Regions from separate parts of the Paenibacillus sp. CAU 1782 genome, predicted to be linked through region 1. Evidence: a T-box and tRNA genes for the amino acid it is inferred to sense, from the RefSeq annotation. Region 1 holds a T-box; the other regions hold tRNA genes.
The links. A T-box is a leader RNA that pairs with one kind of tRNA and senses whether it is charged. The one in region 1 lies ahead of leuS (leucine--tRNA ligase), so its partner is inferred to be a tRNA-Leu.
Positions count from the first base shown of each region.

Region 2: it has a tRNA-Leu gene. The T-box ahead of leuS (leucine--tRNA ligase) is inferred to sense a tRNA for this amino acid. The anticodon was not compared.
Region 3: it has a tRNA-Leu gene. The T-box ahead of leuS (leucine--tRNA ligase) is inferred to sense a tRNA for this amino acid. The anticodon was not compared.

Region 1 covers NZ_JBTOLL010000001.1:195,578-199,768, forward strand. The annotation lists gene ACX93W_RS00930 (hypothetical protein) at 1-72, shown strand, start outside; gene ACX93W_RS00935 (GNAT family N-acetyltransferase) at 80-841, shown strand; gene ACX93W_RS00940 (hypothetical protein) at 957-1,385, shown strand; T-box leader at 1,500-1,738, shown strand; gene leuS (leucine--tRNA ligase) at 1,797-4,191, shown strand, end outside.
Region 2 covers NZ_JBTOLL010000007.1:151,140-155,330, reverse strand. The annotation lists gene cmpA (cortex morphogenetic protein CmpA) at 55-198, opposite strand; gene ACX93W_RS16680 (hydrolase/acyltransferase) at 318-671, opposite strand; gene ACX93W_RS16675 (SprT family protein) at 781-1,257, shown strand; tRNA gene ACX93W_RS16670 (tRNA-Asn) at 1,285-1,360, shown strand; tRNA gene ACX93W_RS16665 (tRNA-Ser) at 1,367-1,457, shown strand; tRNA gene ACX93W_RS16660 (tRNA-Glu) at 1,633-1,707, shown strand; tRNA gene ACX93W_RS16655 (tRNA-Lys) at 1,757-1,832, shown strand; tRNA gene ACX93W_RS16650 (tRNA-Leu) at 1,889-1,971, shown strand; gene ACX93W_RS16645 (hypothetical protein) at 2,526-2,975, shown strand; gene ACX93W_RS16640 (glycerate kinase) at 3,146-4,191, shown strand, end outside.
Region 3 covers NZ_JBTOLL010000001.1:1,263,237-1,267,427, reverse strand. The annotation lists gene ACX93W_RS06280 (ABC transporter substrate-binding protein) at 1-1,441, shown strand, start outside; gene ACX93W_RS06275 (hypothetical protein) at 1,916-2,080, shown strand; tRNA gene ACX93W_RS06270 (tRNA-Met) at 2,207-2,283, shown strand; tRNA gene ACX93W_RS06265 (tRNA-Ile) at 2,320-2,396, shown strand; tRNA gene ACX93W_RS06260 (tRNA-Leu) at 2,420-2,508, shown strand; gene ACX93W_RS06255 (hypothetical protein) at 3,353-3,811, shown strand.

The DNA of each region.
Region 1 (4,191 bases):
GCCGCTATTCTGGAAAAGGCAGGACAACAGGGAATGCTGCAGCGATTTGGCATTGCGCCGATAGGGGGATAAATTCATCGTGGAAAGTAACGATTTAAACAAACGAATCGAAGAAATTACGCTGAACGGTTGGCCAGCCCTTCAGACAGTGCTTTATGACGGCTGGCTGCTTCGGGTATCGGAGGGTTATACCAAACGGTCGAATTCCATAAATCCGATATACGGGCACTCGTTGCCTCTGGATGATAAAATCGCCTTTTGCGAGCTGTTTTACAAGGAAAGAGGAATGGACTCCGTTTTCAAAATCACCCCTTTTTCCCGTCCCGGTAATCTGGATTGCCGACTGGAGGAGCTGGGCTACCGTAAAGCGGAGCATGTGCTGGTTCAAACGCTGGAGCTTGCCGCTCTCCAGGCTCCGGTTCATACGGAGGTGGAGTTTTCCGCTGAAGTGGACGAATCGTGGCTTGGACAGATAGCGGAGTTAAAAGGACTTAGTCCGGCCCAAATTGAAACGAAGAGAAAGCTGTTCTCCGGCCAGCCGCTTAAACAATGTTTTGCGTCGCTTAAAGCGGACGGCCAGCCGGTGGCTTACGGGAACATTGTTTTGGAGGACGGATGGGCGGGTTTATCCGACATCATGACCAACCCCGAATACCGGGGCAAGGGCTATGGATTATCGCTAACGCTCCATCTGCTGGATTGGGCGAAGCGGAATGGCGCTGAAAAGGCATATCTGCTCGTCGTTAACGATAACGGGCCCGCGCTAAACCTTTATGGCAAAGTTGGGTTTGCAACAATCTATGAATATTGGTACAGAGTCAAATCTCTCGCCAGCCAATAATCACCAGCCCAGCCGCTGCAACCTTCCACCGTATATGGCCGTCAGATGAGGTATATACTGTTGATAGTGTTTCTCTGAACGGCGAATACTATATTATGAGGAAGGCTGAGATGTCATGAACCACAAAAACTGGCTGATTGCAGTAGTCGGGCTGATGTCGCTGGCGGCGGGATGGATGTATTTGAATGACGGTTTTTATTTCAAAACACTGCTGGGCATGGAGCAAGGCTCGGAGTTGGCCGCAACCTCCTTCTGGAGCAAATGCTCCATGGCGCTGGGAGCCGTGCTCCTTGTTACCCTCGCGCTTCGTTCGCGCATGAATGCCGCGATCAATGACGGTCAGACGATCCTGTTATTATGCTTGTTGTTTGTCATTCAATTGCCTGCGCTGGGATTATGGGCCATCGGCCTTTTTATAAGCGGGTACGGAGGTATTCCAGGTGTTGCGATGCATACGGTGCTGCTGCTCGTCATTTCATTGATTTTTGTTACCGGGAAAGTAAATTATGCAGAAAATGCAGGGACGTCGCGCCAATCATCTTGAGGGTGTGACCACGGAATCGTTTCGGGTAGCATGGCGGGAATGCCCGGTGACACGTCCGATTGCTTGACATGAGTATGATCCGCCTTATATAATCGTATATATTCGTTTTTCCATAAATAAGCGTTGAAGAGGAACAGTACATCCGTCATGAAGGTTTCAGAGAGCCGGCGTTTGGTGAAAGCCGGACCTTATGCGGAAGGAAGCTCGCCTTGGAGCTGTGTAAGGCCGACACTGTCAATGTGGAGGCATCTGCACCGATTCAGCCCGCGTTAAGGGCTTTGAGTGAGCGTCGGACAGAGCATGTTCGAGCTAACTAGGGTGGTACCACGGGAGAATAGCCTCTCGTCCCTAGCGTTAATCCGCTGGGGGCGGGGGGCTTTATGTTTTTCTACGACTAGGAGGATGTATGGCATGAGTCATGAGCATCGCCACGGTTATAATCCGCTGGCAATCGAACCGAAGTGGCAGCAATATTGGGACAACAACAAGACGTTCCAGACAAAAGAGGATAAAGGCAAACCGAAGTTCTACGCGCTGGATATGTTTCCGTATCCTTCAGGCGCGGGTCTTCACGTCGGCCATCCGGAAGGCTATACGGCAACGGATATCGTATCCCGCTACAAGCGGATGAAAGGATTTAACGTGCTGCATCCCATGGGCTGGGACGCCTTTGGACTGCCGGCGGAGCAGCATGCTCTGGATACCGGGCAGCACCCGCGCGACATCACCTTCAAAAATATCGATAACTTCCGTCGCCAGATCAAATCATTAGGTTTCTCCTATGATTGGGACCGGGAATTCAGCACAACGGACCCGGAGTATTACAAATGGACGCAGTGGATTTTTATCCAGCTGTACAAACGCGGTCTTGCTTATGTGGCGGAGGTTCCCGTCAACTGGTGTGAAGCGCTGGGCACAGTGCTTGCGAACGAAGAGGTTATCGACGGCAAAAGCGAGCGCGGCAACCATCCCGTCGTCCGCAAGCCGATGCGCCAATGGATTCTGAAAATTACGGAATATGCGGAACGCCTGCTTGAAGATCTGGAGGAGCTGGACTGGTCCGAAAGCATCAAGGATATGCAGCGCAACTGGATCGGCAAATCGACAGGCGCGGAAGTGACCTTTGCCATCGAAGGGCATAGTGAGTCGCTGGTTGTATTTACGACGCGTCCGGATACGCTGTTTGGCGCAACCTATTGCGTACTGGCGCCGGAGCATGAGCTGGTGGCAGCTATCGTAACCGAGGAGAAGCGCGGCGCGGTTGAAGCATACCGGGAAGCGGCGGCACGCAAAAGCGATCTGGAGCGAACGGATCTGGCCAAAGAAAAAAGCGGCGTATTTACGGGCGCTTATGCCATCAATCCGGCAAACGGCGAAAAAACGCCAATCTGGATTGCCGATTACGTGCTGGCAGGTTACGGCACGGGCGCGATTATGGCGGTTCCGGGCCATGATACCCGCGATTGGGAGTTTGCGAAGCAGTTTGGCTTGCCTATCATTGAAGTAGTGCAAGGCGGAGACGTCTCGAAAGAGGCTTATACAGGAGAAGGACCGCATATCAATTCCGGCTTCCTGGACGGCTTGAACAATGAAGAAGCGATTAAAGCCATGATCGGCCATTTGAGTCAAAGCGGCAAGGGCAAAGGCAAAGTAACCTACCGTCTGCGCGATTGGCTGTTCAGCCGCCAGCGTTATTGGGGCGAACCGATTCCGATCCTGCACCTGGAGGACGGCACTATGAAGACCGTGCCGGAGGATCAACTGCCGCTGCTGTTGCCGGACGTAGACGCGATCAAACCTTCCGGTACGGGGGAATCTCCGCTTGCAAACGTGACGGATTGGGTCAACACCATTGATCCTGAAACCGGCATGAAAGCAAGACGCGAAACAAACACCATGCCGCAATGGGCGGGAAGCTGCTGGTATTACCTGCGCTTTATCGATCCCAAAAACGATAAGGAAATCTGCTCGCCGGAGAAACAGAAGGAATGGCTGCCTGTCGATCTGTACATCGGCGGCGCCGAACATGCCGTGCTCCACTTGCTGTATGCGCGTTTCTGGCACAAAGTGCTGTACGATATCGGCGTAGTGCAAACCAAGGAGCCGTTCCACAAGCTGGTTAACCAAGGCATGATTTTGGGCACTAACAATGAAAAAATGTCCAAGTCGCGCGGCAATGTCATTAATCCCGACGATATCGTAGGCGAATTCGGCGCGGATACGCTGCGGATGTACGAAATGTTTATGGGCCCGCTGGAGGCGACAAAGCCGTGGAATACGAACGGCGTGGAAGGCACGTACCGCTTCCTTGCCCGCGTATGGCGACTGTTTGTTAACGAAGACGGCACCTTGACGGCCAAGCTGAACAAAGACGGCGAAACCAGCGACGAATTCAAGCGCGTATGGCATCGCTCCATTAAAAAGATCGGCGAAGATTATGAGGGCCTGCGCTTCAACACCGTTATCAGCCAGCTCATGATTTTTGTTAACGAGGCATACAAAACCGAGGTTCTGCCGGAGCAAGCGCTGCGCGATTTCCTGCAGCTTCTGTCCCCGATTGCCCCGCACATTACGGAAGAGCTGTGGGCGAAGCTTGGACAAAATGACACCATTACCTACAGCCAGTGGCCATCGTATGATGCAGCCTGGACGGTCGATCAGGAAGTGGAAATCGTGGTTCAGGTTAACGGCAAAATCGTGGAACGCGTATCCATCGCTGCCGACACAGACCAAGCCGACATGGAGGCCCTTGCCAAAGAACTGCAAAAAGTGCAGGAGCTGATTGCCGGCAAAACAATACGGAAAG
Region 2 (4,191 bases), on a different contig from region 1:
GTTTCCCTGAATAAAGCAGGGGACCGGGTTTTCTATGTGTTTTTCAGGCCTTGGTTATTTAATGAAGGTTCCGCCCTCATGCTCCTTCAGCCCTTGTTTGGTACGGTAAAAAAACCAGCAATCATTCAGCAGCTTGATTTGCCTTCTGTCCTTTTGCTGAAATGCCCGTATCAGTTGGTTGCACAGCCATTGCGGCACACGCATCCCCTCCTCTATTAAGCCTTACCTGTTGTTTTACTACGATATGGCGCGGAAGGGGAGGCTGTGCAGGTCCATACCCGACAGGCATAAATTGCCGGAGAGTTTAAAAGAGGAGCTTACTCCTCTTCGGCTTCCTCATACCACTGCTCAAGTTGAGCTTGGAGGGCGCGGATTTCAGTGAGCAAGGAGATAAGCGGATACGATTTTTCCTGGATGCCTGAAAAATCAGTTTCCAGCTCATTAATATACTGAAGTCCCGATGTAATCGACGCTGCATTCCCGTGCAGATCGACATTGTCGCATTCCGCAACGGCGTAAGGCAGACTTGGCACTTGCTCAGCCGTCAGCTTGTCGATTTCCTTGTGGAGCCGCAAATTAAGAGCGCTCAGCTGGTAAGCGTGCGAAGCCGGCATTTCGACAAAAAAGATGATTTCCTTTTGTTGCATAAGTACATAACGCATAGTAGCCATAACGAAAATGCTCTCCTCCCGGTTGATGCAATTGTACGGTTCTTGAGTTCTACTTGACAGTGTAGCCTATTGGGGCGTTACAATTCAAGTAGTTAGGGGAGAAGATAAGATGGAGAATAAGGAACTGCAGCAATGGGTGGAAAAAGTATCGCTGGGCTCCTTCGGCAGGCCGTTTTTGCACAAAGCGACATTTAACGCGCGGCTAAAGTCGACGGGAGGGCGTTATTTTACCGTAACCCATCATATAGAAATTAGCCCGCATCAGTTAAGCACCTTTGGCGCAGAGGAGACGGAAAAAATAATCAAGCATGAGCTTTGCCATTATCATCTTCATATATTGGGGCTGGGGTACCGGCATCGGGATCAGGATTTCAAGTCTTTGCTGGCAAGGGTAGGCGGCTCCCGATATTGCAAGGCTCTGCCGGATAAAATGCGTAAAATACAGCCGCACCGATACAAGCTTTTTTGCGGCTCATGTGGGATGGAATATTTGCGTAAGCGCAGGCTTGATCCGTCAAGATATGTTTGCGGACGCTGCCGGGGAAAATTAACGTTAATTCAGCTTGACATTACGGACAAGCCATGATAAATTATTGGAAGTGACTTTAAGTATTCCCTGATAGCTCAGTTGGTAGAGCACTCGACTGTTAATCGAGTTGTCACAGGTTCGAGTCCTGTTCGGGGAGCCATCTCATGGAGAAGTACCCAAGTGGCTCAAGGGGACCCTCTGCTAAGGGGTTAGACTGCGTAAGTGGTGCGAGGGTTCGAATCCCTCCTTCTCCGCCACATTTTTGTTTAGGACTCAGACATTAAGAGGCCGATGAACGGTCTTTTTTTACGGCCTAAAGTCGTGAAGCAGAGGCTAAACAAAATAAATCAGTAATGAATTTTTAAAAACACTTGCTTTTCACAAATTAAGCGAGTATAATAAATTTCGTTGCTGAAAATTATTGAAGAATACGGCCCGTTGGTCAAGGGGTTAAGACACCTCCCTTTCACGGAGGTAACAGGGGTTCGAATCCCCTACGGGTCACCATTTACCTTTTGAGAAGCAGCTCTTGTACGGAGTTCGTTTCCAGTCATGAGAGCCATTAGCTCAGTTGGTAGAGCACCTGACTTTTAATCAGGGTGTCGAAGGTTCGAGTCCTTCATGGCTCACCAGTTTTTTCATCCCTCGAAAACAACTGGTTTGAAGGATCAAAGCAATATTTATACATGCGGTAGTGGTGGAATGGCAGACACGCTATCTTGAGGGGGTAGTGGGTGTATACCCGTGGAGGTTCGAGTCCTCTCTACCGCATAAACTGAGAACCCTTGTGTATCAAGGGTTCTTTTCCTTTTTTAGCGGTAAAAGCTTACCCTCCTCAAAGTGGTCAAAAATCATTTTGGGGACGGAACTTTTGCTTATTTGATCAGCCTGGTTGACAGCCTCGCTTTCCTTATCTTTCGTTAGGTTTCCTTTATCTTCATTTATCCGCCTTCTCCACTAGCTGTAATTGAATAAAAGGTACATGCGTAAATGCCCTGCTGTTGGCTTCAACGTAAAGCTAACCCCAATGGGCTCTTTTTGTATTTTTCCATGTAAGAAAACAGAGAACATTTGAAAGAGAATGAAAGTTCATAAATGTGACATGAAAAAAGATTCTTGTAACTGCGACATTAGGACATAAAAAGTTGTTAATTTACATGAGGGGGAGAATGAATAAGTGTCAAAATCGGAGAATGTTACAAATTTCGCCGTGAATCGACATGCAATTGAAAATAATAAGGACATGGGACCTATTAACAAATTTGTATTTAGATGTCAATATTGGTATTAGCTAGCTGGCTAATTCGTTTTTCTGGGAGGTAAATATGAAAAAGAGATTTAAGATAGTTGTTCTGATGCTCACTATGTTGTTGACGTTTTCGACGGTCGTTTCAGCCATACCTATTGATGTAGACCCAACCGAGCCAGGCAATAATACTCCAATCACAACCTACCAGTATTCTCAAAATGTTTATATCTCATGGATTCAAACACCAACTGATGTGGATTTTTGGAATTTTGTTTCCCCAAAAACGGGATTTCAAGAAATTTGGTTATTGCCGCCTGCAGGCACAACCTACAGATTTGGCGTTTATGAGTATGGTGCGTCGTCTCCTATGACTTGGGTAGTTGCGAGTGGCAGCACTGGCCCAACATCCGTATTCGTTCCTTTGGTTGCGGGGAATAAATACACTGTGCTAATTATGCCGTATGACGGCACTTTCAGTGATACAAATCCTTATTACATCGGCCATCCGTATTTGTTCCCCTTTTAATGGGGGTTAAAAAGCTGCTTATAGGAATATGAATAGGAATAAGCCGCAGGGGGATGATATGCTCCCTGTGGCTTTTTCTTTCTTATGAATCTATTGCATGAAAACAAATACGCTATGGAGATATCGTTTGGCCGATGTATACTAGTATCAAAAGGATTGGGGGGACGGAATTGGGGCAAAAAACATTTCTGTTGGCGCCGGATTCATTTAAGGAAAGCATGACGGCTAAGGAAGTTTGTTTAGCGATGGAGAAAGGGCTGCAAAAAATATATCCGAATGCCCGTTACATTCATGTACCGATGGCGGATGGTGGAGAAGGAACGGTTCAGTCATTAGTTGATGCTTCTGGCGGAACCATTTATGAAAAGGAAGTGCTTGGCCCGCTAGGATTGCCCGTTATGGCCAGCTACGGTATTTTGGGCGATGGGCGCACAGCGGCGGTCGAAATGGCGTCAGCTAGCGGACTTCACCTCGTAAGCAAGGAGGAACGCAACCCTCTCCTTACAACGTCATATGGCACCGGCCAGTTGATACTGGCCTGCTTGGATCAGGGAGTCCAAACAATCATAATTGGTATTGGGGGCAGTGCTACCAACGATGGCGGTGCAGGAATGGCGGAAGCTCTTGGCGCCAAGTTTTTGAATGCGGAAGGCGTGGAGATTGATCGTGGCGGCGGCTCGCTGGACCAATTGGAACGTATCGACGTCACAGGAATGGACAAAAGATTGGAGGACGTTCAGCTAATCGTTGCCTGCGATGTAGCGAATCCGCTTTGCGGCGAGCTGGGCGCTTCACAGGTATTTGGTCCCCAAAAAGGGGCAACTCCCGAAATGGTCCTTCGTCTGGATGCCAATCTGGCTCATTACGCCGGGATCGCAAAGAAGCAGCTGAACCGGGATGTTCGGGATATTCCGGGGACGGGAGCTGCAGGCGGACTTGGGGCAGGGTTATTGATTTTTACTCAGGCCTCTCTGCAAAAAGGCATTGATATCGTCATAGAATACACCGGTTTGCGTGAAAAGGTGCTTCAGGCTGACGTTGTATTTACGGGAGAAGGAGGCATCGATTTCCAAACCAAATTTGGCAAAACCCCGCATGGCGTAGCTATGGCAGCCAAGGAAGCGGGGAAACCCGTACTTGCGATTGCCGGATATGTTGGCGAAGGAATCGACACGCTTTATGGAGAAGGCATCGATGCGGTGTTTGGCATTGCTCC
Region 3 (4,191 bases), 1.1 Mb from region 1:
TATTGGCGTTTTGTACAGCAGCTCGGACAACGAGCCGTATTTCCGCCAGCAATATACCGACATGTTTGAATTTAATCATCCCAATATCCAGTTTGAAATTGTAGGGGCAATCAATTACGAAGATCAGCGCTTCCAGAGTACGACTTCCGAAGAGCCTGTAAAGCAGCCTGACCCCTATGAAAAAATGAAAGAAATGATGACGGGCACCAACCCGGTTGACGTAGTCGTCATAGACTACAGCATGCTGCGTAAATTTACGCAGGACAATTTGCTCCAGCCGCTGGATCCGCTTATTGCCCAAGACAAATTCGACTTAACCGACTACGTGCCAACGGTCATCGATGGCATCAAAGCGGTTGGCGACAATCAAATTTTTGCGCTGACTCCAACTTTTACTTCTTCGGCGCTATATTACAATAAGAAAATTTTTGCCGACCATAATATCGAGCCTCCAACCGATAAGATGGAATGGAGCGAAGTCTTTAACAAAGCACGCCAGGTAACGAGCGGCGAAGGCGCTGACCGGACTTTTGGATTTATGCTAAACCGCTGGTCATCAGATCCCTACAATGATGTGCAAAACTACGCAAATGCGCTTCAGTTGAAAATCTGGGATGACAAAGCCGAAAACATGCTGGTCAACAGCGAGCAATGGATCAACGCAACAGAGCAAATCGTTTCCCTGTACAATGAGAAAATTGTGCCGAATCAAGAGTTTATGAATCAAATGTACGAAAAAATTAGCTCCGAGGGCGGAAATGATCCATTCTATGGCGATTTGTTTGTGCAAGGCAAAGTAGCCATGATGGTTTCCGATTCCAGCTATGTGAATGAACTGAAGCGTTTTTCGGATAATGCGGGAAGCATCAATGATTTTCAAATGGTGGATTGGGATATTGTAACGGTTCCGACAAGCCCTGCTAACCCGTCTGCAGGCGGAAACATCGGCCTTAGCCAGCTGATGGGCATTAATGCCAAGGCGCAAAACGCTGACGATGCTTGGGAATTCATCAAGTTCACCAACAGCAAGGAATGGGCAAAACTTAAATCCAGAAGCAATTACGAAATGGTGGCGCGTAAGGAATATCTTCTGCCGGTCGGCGGCATGAGCTACAATATTGACGCGTTTACACTGTTGACGCCACTGCCGCCTACAAATTCTTCGGATAACATTTATAACGAAAAGCCGGGACTTTGGGAAGTAACGAACGTTGGTTATCAGGTGTTCGAAGGCATCAGAGACGGCTCCAAAACCGTTGCAGAGGCCATGGCAGAGTGGGAAACAAGAGGCAATGCCATTCTGCAAGGCCAAAGCGAAATGGGCGAAGATGGCGGCGGTGTTGTACGTCCCTTTGAGGGAGAAGTCAATATGAAGGAAGCGGAAGCGCTAAAAGCAGCATCTGGCGAAGCTGAGGCTGTTCAGGAAGAAACTGCTGAATAAATAGGTTGTACCGTCGAATAGAAGGCTTAGTGATCTCTACTGGCCGTTAAAGGCCGCCAGAAGCCGACTAGTCATTTCAAGCCTGCGGTGACATCTGTGAATGCGTGATCTATAATGTAGGCTGCCAGAGCAGTTGTGATGTGCGTCTTATACAAAGGCTGTCATAAAAGCCGTTATGAGTGACTTAAACAAGGGCTGTCCCAACAGTTGTAATGAGTGGACTAATACAATGGGCTGACACAGCAATTGTGATGAGTTTCTTACACTAAGGGCTGTCATTGCTACTTGTGTGCCTGTTCTCATTTCAAAGTAAATTTAACATACAAGGCCGTTTCTTCCGTGTTTGATGACACAGGGGAAACGGCCTTGTATGGTTAAGGTAACAATTCCATGCTTGAATTTAGCAAATATGGGCATTATAAGTGCAGCATCACTTTTGGTTGAATGGTTATGGGGTACGGGAGGTTATGAGCGATGAAGTGGATTTATTGGCTGAGGCTGTACGAGACCAAGTTTCAAGCCGGGTGTCTGCAGCGCAGGATGGAAAATGACTGGTGGATATACGGTTACGATAGCCCCCGAGAAATTGAAATCTATCGCGCTCGCAGCGGCAGATACGGTGTTCGTTACTTGCCTTGAACCTGTAAAATCAGGGTAGCAAATAAAAAAATCAAGAAAATCCGAAAAAGTGTTGACTATTGGTGGGATATTATAGTATATTAATTGAGTCGCCATTAAAGGTGCTTGAAATGAATGGAATAATGTCGCGGGGTGGAGCAGCTCGGTAGCTCGTCGGGCTCATAACCCGAAGGCCGCAGGTTCAAATCCTGCCCCCGCAACCAAAACTTCGATCAAACGTTAACATAAACGTTCTTCGAGGGCCCTTAGCTCAGTTGGTTAGAGCGGTCGGCTCATAACCGATTGGTCGGGGGTTCGAGTCCCTCAGGGCCCACCATTTGTTCACAAGTATCTCCACATGCCGGGGTGGCGGAACTGGCAGACGCACAGGACTTAAAATCCTGCGGTGGGTGACCACCGTACGGGTTCGATTCCCGTCCTCGGCACCACAATCTTAAACGCAAATCCCTTGATTAACAAGGGATTTTTTGCTTTTTTATGAATGAAATAAATTATGACTTGAGATAGTGGGTAATCAGTTTTTCTTTTGGGGGCGGATTGGGGACGAACTTTGGCCGAGGATTTCTAGATGCGAAGTTGTCTTGCGACAAAGCTTCTTCGTGTTATGAGCGTAAGTGCCAGTGATTATTTAAGTATTTGATTGCCGGAACCGATGTTGTATCTTTTTAATCGACTCGTCAATCTGTAGCCTGATGATTCGTCTTCTTCATAGTATTTATTTCGATCTCTCGATGCCTTTTTCTGTTATCGTTGTAGTGGTTGTTAGAACATATTACTTCTAAGCTTCGATATTACTGAAGTGGAAAAAGCCCATTTTGTGGGCTCAGAATTTCTCAGGTTTTGCAATTTTTATTGAGGCTACCTCTCCGCAGGTTTTGCAGAATGTGTATATAACTGGGGAGCCAGTAGATAAAAATTTATTGACTGGCATTACGTTAGCGTACCCATTGCTTATTTGACCTTTAGTAAATGTATTACTACCGCAAGCTTTACAAGTTAAATTATCATGATTCATAGTCATCACCTTCATTGAAGTATTTATTTGTTAATACGTTTTATTCCAAACAGGAGTTTCGCTATTTATAACTTCATAGCAAAGCTGCTGATGGTGCCAAACCAATACAGGAACTGCACAACGCACCTATTCGACATCATCACTCTTAATGCGACAAATTACGGTTATTTGGTCCCATTAATACCCAAAGAAATATATGGTAGAATAGGGTAAAGATAGCTGGCCGGCTTCTAAACATGTCAAGGAGTGAACCGTAAATGGTGATCAAGAAATTTAGCAAAAAGCTTGTCATTTCTGCAGTTATGTCCGTCATGTTGTTGTTTGGTGCTAGTTCATCTGCGTATGCATATGATGGCTGGGCTGACACATTCCAAACCGCATATTCATTAAATGGCCCGATTAACGGAGTGTCAACAACCATAAATTCAAGTGTAGATGTGGATTGGTATTCTTATACCGTTACTGGCCCAGTTCAATTGAGAGTAACGCTTCAATCCCCGGCTGGTTTGAATTATGATTTTCATATTGCAGTTGGAGCAGGTACCGGGCTTTTTCCAACAGCCTCGGGATGGGATGCTGGTAAAGGTGGGCTGGATTACACCACAATTACATACAATACTGCACTTCCAATAACCTATTATTTTCAAGTTAGGGGACAAACGGGATCGGATTATTCAAGCACTGGGCAATATGTATTTACAGTCGTAGAGCTATAAAAGAACAGTCTAATCAGGGTTCATCCAAATGGATGACTCTTTTATGTTAGAGGAACTCAGAGTTTTATGCCGGTTAGAAAAAGATTCTTGCATCAGTTGATATATTGGAACATTAGCCCAATATAATTAAAGGAAACCCTAACAATAATGAGGTTGAAAAGAAATTCCCTTTGCAACCTCCAAATCTGTGGCAATCAGCTAAAACAAATAAATCCAGATCTAAGGTGTAATGCAAGACTTCGACAAATTTCGACAACCATAAAACTACCATAATCCAATTAACCATGGAATTGTGCATGTGTCATCATTAACTGATGCCTCCGATGTTGATTATTATGTCTACTATAACAACTCACCACAATTTCAACTAGTATCAGTTA